Regions from separate parts of the Streptomyces sp. NPDC020490 genome, predicted to be linked through region 1. Evidence: predicted binding sites of a transcription regulator. Region 1 holds the regulator's gene; the other holds the start of a gene.
The links. The regulator HrcA, encoded in region 1, represses chaperone genes, less so after heat shock. The targets are predictions, from matches to a motif close to TTNGCACTCNGNNNNNCNGAGTGCNAA.

Region 1 (7,793 bases):
ACAATGGAGCACATGCCTTCCGCACTCCCCGACGGCGAGCCCGTCCCCGCCGACGGCGCCCTGCCCGCGCCCGCGCTCGCCGGGGCCGCCGACCGCCCCCTCGGGTTCTACCTGCACGTCCCGTACTGCGCGACCCGCTGCGGCTACTGCGACTTCAACACCTACACCGCGACCGAGCTGCGCGGCACCGGCGGCGTCCTCGCCTCCCGCGACAACTACGCGGACACGCTGATCGACGAGATCCGGCTGGCCCGCAAGGTGCTCGGCGACGACCCCCGGGAGGTCCGCACGGTCTTCGTCGGCGGCGGCACCCCGACGCTGCTGGCCGCCGCCGACCTGGTACGGATGCTGGGCGCGATCCGCGACGAGTTCGGCCTCGCGGCGGACGCGGAGGTCACCACGGAGGCGAACCCGGAGTCCGTCGGCCCGGAGTACCTGGCCGCACTGCGGGAGGGCGGCTTCAACCGGGTCTCCTTCGGCATGCAGAGCGCCCGGCAGCACGTCCTGCGGGTCCTCGACCGCACCCACACCCCCGGCCGCCCGGAGGCCTGCGTCGCCGAGGCCCGCGCGGCCGGCTTCGCGCACGTCAACCTCGACCTGATCTACGGCACCCCGGGCGAGTCGGACGACGACTGGCGGGCCTCGCTCGACGCGGCGATCGGCGCGGGTCCCGACCACGTCTCGGCGTACGCCCTGATCGTCGAGGAGGGCACGCGGCTCGCCCACCGCATCCGTCGCGGCGAGGTCCCGATGACCGACGACGACGTGCACGCCGACCGCTACCTGATCGCGGAGGAGACCCTGTCGGCGGCCGGCTTCGGCTGGTACGAGGTCTCCAACTGGGCCACCTCCGAGCAGGCCCGCTGCCTGCACAACGAGCTGTACTGGCGTGGCGCCGACTGGTGGGGCGCGGGACCGGGGGCCCACTCGCACGTCGGCGGGGTGCGCTGGTGGAACGCCAAGCACCCCGGCGCCTACGCGGCGGCCCTGGCGGCCGGGCGCTCGCCGGGGGCCGGCCGCGAGCTGCTGTCCGACGAGGACCGGCGCGTGGAGCGGATCCTGCTGGAGCTGCGGCTGCGCGAGGGAGTCCCGCTGTCCCTGCTGAAGCAGGACGGCCTGGCGGCCTCCCGGCGCGCACTGGCGGACGGCCTGCTGGAGAGCGGGCCGTACGACGAGGGACGGGCGGCCCTCACCCTGCGGGGACGACTGCTGGCGGACGCGGTGGTCCGGGACCTGGTGGACTGATCAGCCGGCGGAGTGAATCACTGCGGAACGCCGGTCCGGTCCCTGACCTGGTTCGTAGGCTGCCGCTGACAGGACGCGGCGGATGTGGAGGGCCACGGGGATGACCGCTGTGGACGAGCGCGGGATGACCAGGTACTTCGAGGAGCTTGAGCCTCCCGAGGGCGTGAGAGCCGAGCTTCTCCGGGGGGAAATCGTGATGATGGCCAGCCCTGATCTGGTGCACAACATCATCGTGATGTTGATCGGCAGGCAGATCCCGGGCGACCGGTGGTATGCCATCCAGACCCAGCACGTCGACATCGTCGACGAGGCCAGCGAGCCCGTCCCGGACCTGGTGGTCGTGGAGCCCGAAGTGCTGCCCGCCTCGGGGCGACTGCTGCCGGCCCAGCTCATCAGCATGGTCGTGGAGGTCGTCTCGAAGACCAGTGTCGACAGGGACTTCAGGACGAAGCGGTCGATCTACGCGGCCGGCGGTGTGCCCGTCCACCTCATCGTCGATCCGGTCATGGCGCAGTGCGTCCTGCTCACGAAACCCGTCGGCGAGGGCGAGAAGGCAGACTACAAGGGGCAGGAGAAGACGAAGTTCGGCGATCCGCTGAGCATCAGCGCTCTGGGTATCGAACTCGACACGAGTGGGTTCGGCACGCTGCCCGACGTCAGGCCCCATCCGTGGCCGCTGCCGTGACGAAGTCGATCAGCTCCTCCACCCGCCCCAGCAGCTCCGGCTCCAGGTCCTTGTAGGACGTCACCCGCGCCAGGATCGCCTGCCACACGGCGCCCGTGTTGTCCGACGGCCAGCCCAGCGCCCGGCACACGCCCGTCTTCCAGTCCTGCCCGTGCGGCACGCGCGGCCAGCCCGCGATGCCCAGGGAGGACGGCTTCACCGCCTCCCAGACGTCGATGTACGGATGGCCGACGACCAGCGCGTGCTCGCTGGTCACCTGCTGTGCGATCCGCCACTCCTTCGACCCGGGGACCAGGTGGTCGACCAGGACGCCCAGCCGCGCGTCCGGGCCCGGCGCGAACCCGGCCACGATCGACGGCAGGTCGTCCACGCCCTCCAGGTACTCCACCACCACGCCCTCGACGCGCAGGTCGTCGCCCCACACCTTCTCCACCAGCTCCGCGTCGTGCCGTCCCTCGACGTAGATGCGCCCGGCGCGGGCCACGCGCGCGCGTGCGCCGGGCACGGCGACCGAACCGGACGCCGTACGGGTGGGCCGCAGCGGGCCGGAAGACGGCTTGACGAGGGTCACCGGGCGGCCCTCCAGCAGGAACCCGCGCGGCTCCATCGGGAACACCCGGTGCTTGCCGAAGCGGTCCTCCAGGGTCACCGTGCCCGCCTCGCAGCGGATCACCGCCCCGCAGAAGCCGCTCGCGGGCTCCTCGACCACCAGGCCCGGTTCCGCCGGGACCTCCGGCGCGGGCCCGGTCTTCTTCCACGGAGGGGTCAGGTCCGGAGAGTACTGGCGCATTCGAACGACGATAGGAGAACCGTCCCGCCGATCACCGCGACACGCCGAAACGGTCCGCCAGCGCGTCCCGCTGCGCCCGGACGAACGCCGCGTCGACCACCGCCCCGTGACCGGGCACGTACAGCGCGTCCTCGCCGCCGAGGTCGAGCAGCCGGTCCAGCGCGGCCGGCCAGTGCGACGGCACGGCGTCCGGACCCGCCTGCGGCTCGCCCGACTCCTCGACCAGGTCCCCGCAGAACACGACCTCCGGCGTGCCCGGGACCAGCACGACCAGGTCGTGGGCGGTGTGCGCCGGGCCCACGTTCGCCAGCAGCACCTGCCGGCCGCCGCCCAGGTCGAGCGTCCACTCGCCGCTGACGTGATGGCGGGGCGCGGCGAGCGCGTCCACCGCCTCCTCGGCCAGCCGCGCGTCCAGCCCGCACCGCACCGCGTCCGCGCGCAGCTCCTCGCGTCCGCGCCGCCCGGTGAACACCGCGTCGGCGCCGACCGCCCCGAACACCTCCGCGCCCGCGAACGCCGCCGCCCCGAAGACATGGTCGAAGTGGGGGTGGGTGAGAGCGAGATGGGTCACACGGTGACCGGCCAGCCGCTGCGCCTGCGCCCGCAGCCGCGCCCCCTCCGGCAGGCTCGACCCCGCGTCGACCACCAGCGCCGTGCCGGCCCCGACGACCAGCCCGGCCGTGCAGTCCCAGCCCGGAAGCCGGCACCGCCCGACCCCGGCCGCCAGCCGCTCCCACCCGAGCTCTTCCCAAGTCACCGTCATACCGCGACGCTAGTGCCTGTCTGACGACGGGGATCGTCGGACAGGCCCGGCCGTACGGACCCGCCCCGGCAGGACCGACCTTGCCCAGTCAGTACCCCGCCGCCGTACACTGGGCCGGGGAACGCTGGCACTCGGACACGCAGAGTGCCAGGCAAGGCGTCAGGGGACGACTTTCTGGAGGTGTGCGCCATGCTGAGTGAACGACGGCTCCAGGTATTGCGCGCCATCGTCCAGGACTACGTCGGCACCGAGGAGCCGGTCGGGTCGAAGGCCCTGACCGAGCGGCACAACCTCGGCGTGTCCCCGGCGACCGTGCGCAACGACATGGCGGCCCTGGAGGACGAGGGGTACATCGCCCAGCCGCACACCAGCGCCGGGCGCATCCCCACCGACAAGGGCTACCGGCTGTTCGTCGACAAGCTCGCGGGCGTCAAGCCGATGAGCGCCCCCGAGCGGCGCGCGATCCAGAACTTCCTCGACGGCGCCGTCGACCTCGACGACGTCGTGGCGCGCACGGTGCGGCTGCTCGCGCAGCTCACCCGGCAGGTCGCCGTCGTGCAGTACCCGTCGCTCACCCGGTCCACGGTCCGGCACGTCGAACTGCTCTCGCTCGCCCCCGCGCGCGTGATGCTCGTGCTGATCACCGACACCGGCCGGGTCGAGCAGCGTATGGTCGACTGCCCGGCGCCGTTCGGCGAGGCGTCCCTCGCGGACCTGCGGGCGCGGCTGAACAGCCGGGTCGCGGGCCGCCGGTTCGCGGACGTCCCGCGGCTGGTGGAAGACCTCCCCGAGGGCTTCGACGTCGAGGACCGCGGCACCGTCTCGACGGTGCTGTCCACCCTCCTGGAGACGCTCGTCGAGGAGAACGAGGAGCGGCTGATGATCGGCGGCACCGCCAATCTGACCCGCTTCGGACACGACTTCCCCCTCACCATCCGGCCCGTCCTGGAGGCCCTGGAGGAGCAGGTCGTCCTCCTCAAACTCCTCGGCGAGGCAGGCGATTCGGGCATGACCGTGCGCATCGGGCACGAGAACGCCTATGAAGGACTCAACTCCACGTCCGTGGTCTCGGTCGGCTACGGTTCGGGCGGCGAGGCAGTCGCCAAGCTCGGCGTGGTCGGACCGACCCGCATGGATTACCCGGGAACGATGGGAGCGGTACGCGCAGTGGCACGGTACGTCGGACAGATCCTGGCGGAGTCGTAAGTGGCCACGGACTACTACGCCGTTCTCGGCGTGCGCCGCGACGCGTCGCAGGAAGAGATCAAGAAGGCCTTCCGGCGGCTCGCACGCGAGCTGCACCCGGACGTCAACCCCGATCCGAAGACCCAGGAGCGGTTCAAGGAGATCAACGCCGCCTACGAGGTGCTGTCGGACCCGCAGAAGAAGCAGGTCTACGACCTCGGCGGCGACCCGCTCTCGCAGTCCGGCGGCGCCGGCGCGGGCGGCTTCGGCGCGGGCGGCTTCGGGAACTTCTCGGACATCATGGACGCCTTCTTCGGCACGGCGTCCCAGCGCGGCCCGCGCTCGCGCACCCGGCGCGGCCAGGACGCGATGATCCGCCTGGAGATCGACCTCGACGAGGCGGCCTTCGGCACCACCAAGGACATCCAGGTCGACACGGCGATCGTCTGCTCCACCTGCAACGGTGAGGGCGCCGCGCCGGGCACCTCCGCCCAGACCTGCGACATGTGCCGCGGCCGCGGTGAGGTCTCCCAGGTCACCCGGTCCTTCCTGGGCCAGGTCATGACCTCCCGCCCCTGCCCGCAGTGCCAGGGCTTCGGCACCGTCGTGCCCACCCCCTGCCCGGAGTGCGCGGGCGACGGCCGGATCCGCTCCCGCCGCACGCTGACCGTCAAGATCCCGGCCGGCGTCGACAACGGCACCCGCATCCAGCTCGCGGGCGAGGGCGAGGTCGGCCCCGGCGGCGGCCCGGCCGGCGACCTGTACGTCGAGATCCACGAACTGCCGCACCCGATGTTCCAGCGGCGCGGCGACGACCTGCACTGCACGGTCACCATCCCGATGACCGCGGCCGCCCTCGGCACCAAGGTCCCGCTGGAGACCCTCGACGGCCTCGAGGAGGTCGACATCCGCCCGGGCACCCAGTCCGGCCAGTCGATCCCGCTGCACGGCCGGGGCGTCACCCACCTGCGCGGCGGCGGCCGGGGCGACCTCATCGTCCACGTCGAGGTGCAGACCCCCACCAAGCTCGACGTCGAGCAGGAACGCCTGCTGCGCGAGCTCGCCAAGCTGCGCGGCGAGGAACGCCCGCAGGGCCAGTTCCAGCCGGGCCAGCAGGGCCTGTTCTCCCGGCTCAAGGACGCCTTCAACGGGCGCTGACCACACGGGACGCCCCTGGCCCCGGCCAGGGGCCCGTCCCGATTCGGACTTGCTCACGGGACGTGACAACATGCGGTCATGTCCTCCGCACTGACCGATCTCTGCCCCCATCCGATCGTGCAGGCCCCCATGGCGGGCGGCGTCTCCGTGCCCCACCTCGCCGCCGCCGTCTGCGCGGCCGGCGGGCTCGGTTTCCTCGCCGCCGGGTACAAGACCGCCGACGGCATGTACCAGGAGATCAAGCAGCTGCGGAGCATCACCGACCGGCCCTTCGGCGTGAACCTCTTCATGCCGCAGCCCGACCACTCCGACCCCGCCACGGTGGAGCTCTACGCCCACCAGCTGGCCGGCGAGGCCTCCTGGTACGACACCGAGCTCGGCGACCCCGACAACGGCCGCGACGACGGCTACGACGCCAAGCTCGCCGTGCTGCTCGACAACCCGGTGCCGGTGGTCTCCTTCCACTTCGGCGTGCCCACCCGCGACGTCCTCGACTCCCTGCGCCGCGTCGGCACCTTCACCATGGCCACCGCGACCACCGCGGAGGAGGCCCTCGCCGTGCAGCGGGCCGGCGCCGACGCGGTCATAGCCCAGGGCGTCGAGGCCGGCGGCCACCAGGGCACCCACCGCGACGTCCCGGAGAACGACCGCGCCGGCATCGGCCTGCTGTCCCTGGTCGCCCAGATCCGCGAGACCGTGAGCATCCCGGTCGTCGCCGCCGGCGGCATCATGCGCGGCAGCCAGATCGCCGCCGTCCTCGCCGCCGGCGCGTGTGCCGCCCAGCTCGGCACCGCGTTCCTGGTCACCCCGGAGTCCGGGGCGAACGCCGTGCACAAGCAGGCGCTGACCAACCCCCTGTTCGTCCGCACCGAGCTGACCCGCGCGTTCTCCGGCCGCCCGGCCCGCGGCCTGGTCAACCGCTTCCTGCGGGAACACGGCCCGTACGCGCCCGCCGCCTACCCCGACGTCCACCACCTCACCGCGCCGCTGCGGAAGGCGGCAGCGAAGGCCGGCGACGCGCAGGGCATGGCGCTGTGGGCCGGGCAGGGCCACCGGATGGCCCGGGAGCTGTCCGCGGGACAGCTGGTGGAGGTGCTGGCCGCCGAACTCGCGGAAGCGAGAGCGGCGCTGTCGGAAGGCGGTGTGCGATGACGGCTCCGGTGTTCGTGCTCGATCCGCTGGTCCTGCCGGACTTCCGCGGCGGGGAGTACGTCCTCGACGGCCCGGAGGGACGGCACGCCGTCTCCGTGAAGCGGATGCGGCCCGGCGAGGACGTCATCCTCACCGACGGCCGCGGACGCTGGACGGAGGGCGTCGTCAAGGCCGCCGAGGGCAAGGACCGCCTCGTCGTCATGGACCTGGAGAGCGTCTGCGAGGAGCCGCAGGAGCAGCCCCGCATCACCGTCGTGCAGGCCCTGCCCAAGGGCGACCGGGGCGAGCTGGCCGTGGAGACGATGACCGAGACCGGCGTCGACGCGATCGTGCCGTGGACGGCCTCCCGCTGCGTCACCCAGTGGAAGGGCGAGCGGGGCCTGAAGTCCCTCGCCAAGTGGCGCGCCACCGCCCGGGAGGCCGGCAAGCAGTCCCGCCGGGTCCGCTTCCCGGAGGTCGCGGACGCGGCGACGAGCAAGCAGGTTGCCGCACTTCTCGCCGAAGCCGACTTCGCCGCCGTGCTGCACGAGGACCGCGCCTACCCCAGCGAGCCGCTCGCCACCGCCGAACTCCCCGCCGAGGGCGAGATCGTGCTGGTCGTCGGCCCCGAAGGGGGCGTGTCCCCCGAGGAGTTGGCGCTGTTCGAGCAGGCCGGGGCGAAGACGTACCGGCTGGGCCGCAGCGTGCTGCGCACCTCCACCGCCGGCACGGCGGCGACCGCCCTGCTCCTCGGCCGCACCGGCCGCTGGTCCTGACCGCCCCCTCCTGACCGCCCCAGGGAGATCCCGTGGAACTCGCCCAAGTCCGGCTCCTCG
Region 2 (7,793 bases), on a different contig from region 1:
GAGCCCGCCCGTGGTCAGGAGCTGGACCCGCAGGTCGTTGCCCTGCGCGGTGACCCCGACGGCACAGGCACTGGCGGGGTAGCCCGGGTTGTCAGCGTCACTCAGGTTGACCCATTGGTAGTCGCCCACCGACGGCGTGAGGGCCTGGCTGCCCACGAAGGTCTGGCCTCCGGAGATGACCGCGCTGAACTGTCCCGAGCTCGACGGAGCGATGCTGTCGATGTCCGCGCAGGGACCGGTGGCGCCGGTGGAACCGGTCGCACCCGTCGCACCCGTCGCACCCGTCGCACCCGTCGCACCAGTGGCGCCAGTGGCGCCGGTCTCACCTGGCGCACCCGTCGCGCCGGTCGCGCCGGTCACACCCTGCGGACCCTCGGGCCCGGTCGCGCCGGTCACACCCTGCGGACCCTCGGGCCCGGTCGCACCCGTCACACCCTGCGGACCCTCGGGCCCGGTCGCACCCGTCACACCCTGCGGACCCTCGGGCCCGGTCGCACCGGTCACACCCTGCGGACCCTCAGGCCCGGTCGCACCCGTCACGCCCTGCGGCCCCTCCGGACCCGTGGCGCCGGTCGCGCCGGTCGCACCGGGCGGGCCCGTGGGTCCGGTCGCACCCGTCGCGCCCTTGCACTGGTCCTTGCCGCCGCCGTTCCCGTGAATGTCGCCCCTGTCGTCCGCGGCGCGCCTGCCCGGGACTCCGCAGTGGTCGCCCTTCGCCACGGCCACGTGCACCTGCATGCTCTGCACCGCCGCCACGGCGGGGTCGACCAGTCCAGCGGCCATGACCAGGGTCAGCGAGGCGAGCATGCCCGCCTGCTTGAATCGCTCGCGCGCCAGCGGTCCCAGGCGCGGAGTCCTCCGGATATCCGGATCCATTCGTCGTCCTCCTTGTCAAAGGTGAATCGGACCTTCCGGGTTCAGCCTCATGCGGAGGCCGGGTGACGGCCTCCGCCCACCGGCCAAGGGGTACGAATATCAGGCAATCGGATCAAAATGGCGCCTCCGGACGAGCGCCTCCCGGCCGTGTCCGCGCGTGGCACGCGCCGGAAACGCCGGACGCATGTCACGGTGGTCGGCCGACCCCACCCGCCCACCGGCCACCGGCCAGGACCCGTGAACCCATGAAGAAACAGACCATCTGCCTCTGCATGATCGTCAAGAACGAGTCACGGGTGATCGAGCGATGCCTCAGCTCGGTACGTCACCTCGTCGACACCTGGATGATCTCCGACACCGGTTCGACGGACGGCACCCAGGAACTGGTCCGCAAAGCACTCGACGGCATCCCCGGCGAACTCCACCAGGACCCCTGGGTCGACTTCGGCCACAACCGCACCCTCAACATCGGGTACGCCCTCGGCAAGGCGGACTACGTGCTCACCCTGGACGCCGACCACGTACTGCGCCAGGACGCGCCGTTGCCGCACCTGACGGCGACCTCCTACATGCTGCGCTACGACAGCCCGGGCACCCAGCACCGCTTCAAGCATCTGATGCGCGCGGACCGCGTCTGGCGGTACGAGGGCGTCACGCACGAGTACCCGTGCACCGACGGGCCCGACGTGCAGGAGAACCTCGAAGCCCTGGTGATCGAGGACCACGCGGACGGCGGCTGCCGCGCCGAGAAGTTCGAGCGGGACGCGCGCCTGCTGCGCCGCGAGCTGGAACGGGACCCGGACAATCCCCGGACCGTCTTCTACCTGGCCAACACCGTACGCGACCTGGGCCGGGCCGAGGAGGCCGTCGAGTTGTACGAGCGCCGCGCGGCCATGGGCGGCTGGGCGGAGGAGGTCTACTGCTCGCTGCTGGAGAGCGGCATCCTGCGGGCCGAGCGGACCGACGACTGGGCGGGTGCGATCGAGGCCTTCTCCCGGGCCTGGGAGGTCCGGCCGCAGCGCCTGGAGGCCTGCTACGAGCTCGCCTCCCGGCTGCGCCAGAAGGGCCGTCACCGCACCGCCCACGCGGTCCTCGCCGCGGTCGTCGGTCGGCCGGAGCCGGAGGACCTGCTCTTCATCAAGCCCTGGGTCTACCGCTGGGGCCTGCTGTTCGAGTACTCGATCGCCGCGTACTGGGTGGGTGACCACGCCCAGGCGTTGCGGGCGTGCGACATGCTCCTGGCGATGCCGGACCTGCCCGCCGCCGTCCGCCGCCAGGTCGAGATCAACCGCGAGTTCTCGGTCCGCCATGCCGTGGCCGTCGCTCAGCCGGCCGCCGCCGCCCGCCGGCCGAAGGCCGCGTCCGCGGCCCGGTCGGGCAAGGGCGCGAGGAACCGCCGGGGCGGCAAGAGCCGCAAGAAGTAGGCGGACGGCACGGGCCGGAGACGAGGGCCCGGACAACGCCCGAGGGCGGCACCCCCTGCGAGCAGGGGGTGCCGCCCTCGGAAAGGACAGCTCGATCCGGGCGCGGATCAGAAGTCCATGTCACCGCCCGGCATGCCGCCGCCGGCGGGCGCGGCGGCCTTCTCCGGCTTGTCGGCGATGACGGCCTCGGTGGTGAGGAACAGCGCGGCGATGGAGGCGGCGTTCTGCAGGGCGGAGCGGGTCACCTTCGCCGGGTCGATGATGCCCTCGGCGATCATGTCGACGTACTCGCCCGTGGCGGCGTTCAGACCGTGGCCGACGGCCAGGTTGCGCACCTTCTCCACGACGACGCCGCCCTCGAGACCACCGTTGACGGCGATCTGCTTCAGCGGGGCCTCCAGGGCCAGCTTCACGGCGTTGGCGCCGGTCGCCTCGTCACCCTCGAGCTCCAGCTTCTCGAAGACCTGGGAGGCCTGCAGCAGGGCCACGCCACCACCGGCGACGATGCCCTCCTCGACGGCCGCCTTGGCGTTGCGGACGGCGTCCTCGATGCGGTGCTTGCGCTCCTTGAGCTCCACCTCGGTGGCGGCACCGGCCTTGATGACCGCGACACCGCCGGCCAGCTTGGCCAGGCGCTCCTGCAGCTTCTCGCGGTCGTAGTCGGAGTCGCTGTTCTCGATCTCGGCGCGGATCTGGTTCACGCGGCCCGCGACCTGGTCGGCGGAGCCGGCGCCGTCGACGATGGTGGTCTCGTCCTTGGTGATGACGACCTTGCGGGCGCGGCCCAGGAGGTCCAGGGTCGCGTTCTCCAGCTTGAGGCCGACCTCCTCGGAGATGACCTCGCCGCCCGTGAGGATGGCGATGTCGCCGAGCATGGCCTTGCGGCGGTCGCCGAAGCCCGGGGCCTTGACGGCGACGGACTTGAAGGTGCCGCGGATCTTGTTGACGACCAGGGTCGACAGGGCCTCGCCCTCGACGTCCTCGGCGATGATCAGCAGCGGCTTGCCCGACTGCATGACCTTCTCCAGCAGCGGGAGCAGGTCCTTGACCGAGGAGATCTTGGAGTTGGCGATCAGGATGTACGGGTCGTCGAGGACGGCCTCCATACGCTCCATGTCGGTGGCGAAGTACGCCGAGATGTAGCCCTTGTCGAAGCGCATGCCCTCGGTGAGCTCGAGCTCCAGACCGAAGGTCTGCGACTCCTCGACGGTGATGACGCCTTCCTTGCCGACCTTGTCCATCGCCTCGGCGATGAGCTCGCCGATCTGCGTGTCGGCGGCGGAGATGGAGGCCGTGGAGGCGATCTGCTCCTTGGTCTCCACGTCCTTGGCCTGCTCGAGGAGGGCGGCGGAGACGGCCTCGACGGCCTTCTCGATACCGCGCTTGAGGGCCATCGGGTTGGCGCCGGCGGCTACGTTGCGCAGACCCTCGCGCACGAGCGCCTGGGCGAGCACGGTCGCCGTGGTCGTACCGTCACCGGCGACGTCGTCCGTCTTCTTGGCGACTTCCTTGACCAGCTCGGCGCCGATCTTCTCGTACGGGTCCTCGAGTTCGATCTCCTTGGCGATGGAGACACCATCGTTGGTGATCGTGGGGGCGCCCCACTTCTTCTCGAGGACGACGTTGCGACCCTTGGGGCCGAGCGTCACCTTCACGGCGTCCGCGAGCTGGTTCATGCCGCGCTCGAGGCCGCGCCGCGCCTCCTCGTCGAACGCGATGATCTTGGCCATGTGAAGTGGTCCCTCCAGGACTGGGGGTGATTCCTTCGGACCGCGCCCGCGCCCGCGACGGACGGCTCGCCTGCCTCGTGGTTCCTTGCCCCACCCGGCCTGCGGGCCTCACCGACCCGGTCCTCGTTGTCACTCTCACCTTCAGAGTGCTAACGCCAATGATTAGCACTCGACCCCCGAGAGTGCAAGACGCGCCCGCGGAGCGGGCTCGTTGGGGGGTGGCGGTCGGGTGACGGGCGGGCGCAAGGCGCGCCCGCGGAGCGGGCGGGGACCTCGTCACCCGCGAACGTGTGTGCGGGCAGGACGAAGGGCCCGTACCCCGGGAGGTACGGACCCTTCGACGGAAGACGTCGCTGCGGTTCGGTCGGTCGCGCGTATCAGGCGGTGACGCGCACCATGTCGGCCTGCGGGCCCTTCTGGCCCTGCGAGATCTCGAACTCCACCCGCTGGCCCTCTTCCAGGGTGCGGTACCCGTCCATCTGGATGGCGCTGTAGTGGACGAAAACATCCGCACCACCGTCGACCGCGATGAAGCCGTACCCCTTCTCCGCGTTGAACCACTTGACGGTGCCCTGAGCCATGCCTAACTCCCCTATTACTGGCCCTTGCACGGACCCGCACTTCGCGGATCCGGGTCAGACCTCACCCCCCACGGATTGGGGGCGTGCGCCGGAACGCGTCGACCGCGGCCGAATGTATCTGCCCAACTGCCGTCTGCAACAGGTCAGTCGGACGAGAATTCCGGACGGAAGGGGTCCGGAATGTAGTAAGAATTCCCCCGAATTCAGGGCAAGTCGGGCCGCACATAAAGAGCGAATGGCGCAAAAGACTCGCACACTTTGGCTATTTCTCGACGCATCCGGAGCGGGCGTGATCGCGTCCGGCGCGCGGAGCCGGGGGTGGGTTCCCCAACTGTACCGCGCTCAACCATGCAGAATTGCCCCCTCCGTTTCTCTCACGGAGAGGGCAATCGGTCAGAACTCTGCGTCGCCGTCGTTACCGGCGGTAAGCGAACGGCCAGGTCAGCCGCCCGCGACGGCCGGGATGATGGAGACGCCGGCCCCGTCGGGGGTGACGGTCTCCAGGCCCTGCTCGAAGCGGACGTCGTCGTCGTTGACGTAGACGTTGACGAAGCGGCGCAGCTTGCCCTGGTCGTCCAGGACGCGGGCGGCGATGCCGGTGTGGTTCTTCTCCAGATCCGCGATGACCTCGGCGAGGGTCGCACCCTCGGCGGGGACCTCGGCCTGACCGCCGGTGTAGGTGCGCAGGATGGTGGGGATGCGAACGGTCACGCTCATGCGATTCGACCTCCAGTGACTACAGGACTTCTTTGCGTTTCGGCCGCCGGGCCGGCGGTTTCGGCCTGTGGAGCCGGCGTAAGACCTCGGCTCGGGTTCGTCCCGGGGGCGGTCGGCCGGGAAGCGGGAAGCCCGGCGGGTGACCGCTGGACTGCCCGGGACACCGAGGATGAGGTCAAGCGAGGCCAGCCTCTCGGAAGGAGTCCAGGTTGGGGCGGATGGTCGCGGTGAGGCCGGTGCCGGCCACCGCGTCCAGCGTCTTCAGGCCGTCGCCGGTGTTGAGGACGACGGTGGTCTTCGTGGGGTCGAGGACGCCGTTGTCGATCAGCTTCTTCGTCACGCCGACCGTCACGCCGCCCGCCGTCTCGGCGAAGATGCCCTCGGTCCGGGCGAGCAGCTTGATCGCGTCGACGACCTGCTCGTCGGTCACGTCCTCCACGGCGCCGCCGGTGCGGCGGGCGATGTCGAGGACGTAGGGGCCGTCGGCCGGGTTGCCGATGGCGAGGGACTTGGCGATGGTGTCCGGCTTCTGCGGGCGGACCACGTCGTGGCCGGCCTTGAAGGCGGTGGACACCGGCGAGCAGCCCAGCGCCTGCGCGCCGAAGATCTTGTACGGCTTGTCCTCGACGAGCCCGAGCTTGATCAGCTCCTGGAGGCCCTTGTCGACCTTGGTGAGCTGCGAGCCGGAGGCGATGGGGATGACGATCTGGTCCGGCAGCCGCCAGCCGAGCTGCTCGCACACCTCGTACGCCAGGGTCTTGGACCCTTCCGCGTAGTACGGCCGCAGGTTGACGTTGACGAAGCCCCAGCCCTCGCCGGCCGGGTCGCCGATGAGCTCGGAGCAGAAGCGGTTGACGTCGTCGTAGTTGCCCTCGATGCCGACGAGGTCGCCGCCGTAGATGGCGGCCATGACGACCTTGCCCTGCTCCAGGTCGCGCGGGATGAACACGCAGGAACGGAGGCCGGCGCGGGCGGCGGCGGCGCCGACGGCGCCGGCCAGGTTGCCGGTGGAGGAGCAGGAGAGGGTGGTGAAGCCGAAGGCGCGGGCGGCCTCCAGGGCCTGGGCGACCACGCGGTCCTTGAAGGAGTGCGTCGGGTTGCCGGAGTCGTCCTTCACATACAGCCCGCCGGTCACGCCGAGCTCGCGGGCGAGGTTGTCGGCCTTGACGAGCTTGGTCCAGCCCGGGTTCAGGTTGGGCTTTTCGGCCACGTCCGCGGGGACGGGCAGCAGCGGCGCGTAGCGCCAGATGTTCGCGGGTCCCGCCTCGATGCGCCTGCGGAGCTCCTCGGTGTCGTAGGCCGAGAAGTCGTACGCGATCTCCAGCGGGCCGAAACACTCCTCGCAGGCGAAGACCGGTCCGAGGGGGACGCGGTGGCCGCATTCGCGACAGGACAGAGCCGCGGCGGGGCCGAGGTCTACGGTGGAGTCCGTGGTGCTTGCAACAGTCTGCACAGCCATGTGAGGCGAGGCCCTTTCTCCTCATCTTCCTCACGACGCATCTCGCCGTGAGACGGATTTGGCACCTTCCCTAGCCGGGAGCCTCGCGCGGCGATCAACGGTGATCGGTACGAGAACCGGCTGGAGGGTTGCCGGGGCTTCATCGGGCCGTGTCCCTCTGCCCCTCTGGATGAGCGGTATTCGGTTGTGAACGCGTGGCGACCCCCGACATGCGATGGTCATCAGCGTTGTTCAAGACTGTAACCGAAGGCCAGGACAGTTGAGATAGCCGTCCGAACCGCGAGATGGATCACAGTGGTCCGCTCGCCGAGAGAACGCAGAGGAGCCGCGCACTGTGCTGAACGAAGTCGAGCGCTGGCTGAAAACCCGCTCCTGGTCCGTGACCGACCGGCCGCTGCACATGATCCTGGCCGCCAAACAGCGCACCGGTCAGTCGGTCAGCGTCGTGCTGCCCGCGCTCAACGAGGAGGGGACGGTCGGCGACATCGTCGCGGTCATCCGTCACGACCTCATGCAGCAGGTCCCGCTCGTCGACGAGATCGTCGTCGTCGACTCCGGGTCCACCGACCGCACGTCCCAGGTCGCCGCGGCGGCGGGCGCGCGGGTGGTCCACCGCGACGAGATCCTGCCGCGCATACCCACCGTCCCCGGCAAGGGGGAGGTGCTGTGGCGGTCCCTGCTGGTCACCAGCGGGGACATCGTCTGCTTCATCGACGCCGACCTGAAGGAGTTCTCCTCCGACTTCGTCTCCGGGATCGTGGGCCCGCTGCTCACCGACCCCGGGGTCGATCTGGTCAAGGCGATGTACGACCGCCCGCTCGGCGGCGCGGCGGGCCAGGGCGGCCGGGTCACCGAGCTGATGGCGCGCCCGCTGCTGAACATGCACTGGCCGCAGCTGGCCGGGTTCGTGCAGCCGCTCGGCGGCGAGTACGCCGCCCGCCGCAGCCTGCTGGAGCAGCTGCCCTTCCCCGTCGGCTACGGGGTGGAGCTGGGCATGCTGGTCGAC

Region 2: a site for HrcA is predicted at 4,193-4,219, ahead of groL (chaperonin GroEL). Genes of this name have one in related genera too.

What each region holds. Positions count from the first base shown of each region.
Region 1 is NZ_JBIRUY010000041.1:22,670-30,462, reverse strand. It holds gene hemW (radical SAM family heme chaperone HemW) at 13-1,245, shown strand; gene ACH4ZX_RS33215 (Uma2 family endonuclease) at 1,346-1,930, shown strand; gene ACH4ZX_RS33210 (DUF3097 domain-containing protein) at 1,902-2,720, opposite strand; gene ACH4ZX_RS33205 (MBL fold metallo-hydrolase) at 2,752-3,483, opposite strand; gene hrcA (heat-inducible transcriptional repressor HrcA) at 3,673-4,689, shown strand; gene dnaJ (molecular chaperone DnaJ) at 4,690-5,826, shown strand; gene ACH4ZX_RS33190 (nitronate monooxygenase) at 5,905-6,978, shown strand; gene ACH4ZX_RS33185 (16S rRNA (uracil(1498)-N(3))-methyltransferase) at 6,975-7,733, shown strand; gene ACH4ZX_RS33180 (VOC family protein) at 7,766-7,793, shown strand, end outside.
Region 2 is NZ_JBIRUY010000060.1:692-8,484, reverse strand. It holds gene ACH4ZX_RS38290 (hypothetical protein) at 1-876, opposite strand, end outside; gene ACH4ZX_RS38285 (glycosyltransferase) at 1,122-2,300, shown strand; gene groL (chaperonin GroEL) at 2,408-4,030, opposite strand; gene ACH4ZX_RS38275 (cold-shock protein) at 4,408-4,611, opposite strand; gene ACH4ZX_RS38270 (MoaD/ThiS family protein) at 5,053-5,328, opposite strand; gene thrC (threonine synthase) at 5,504-6,787, opposite strand; SAM riboswitch class I at 6,806-6,963, opposite strand; gene ACH4ZX_RS38260 (glucosyl-3-phosphoglycerate synthase) at 7,122-7,793, shown strand, end outside.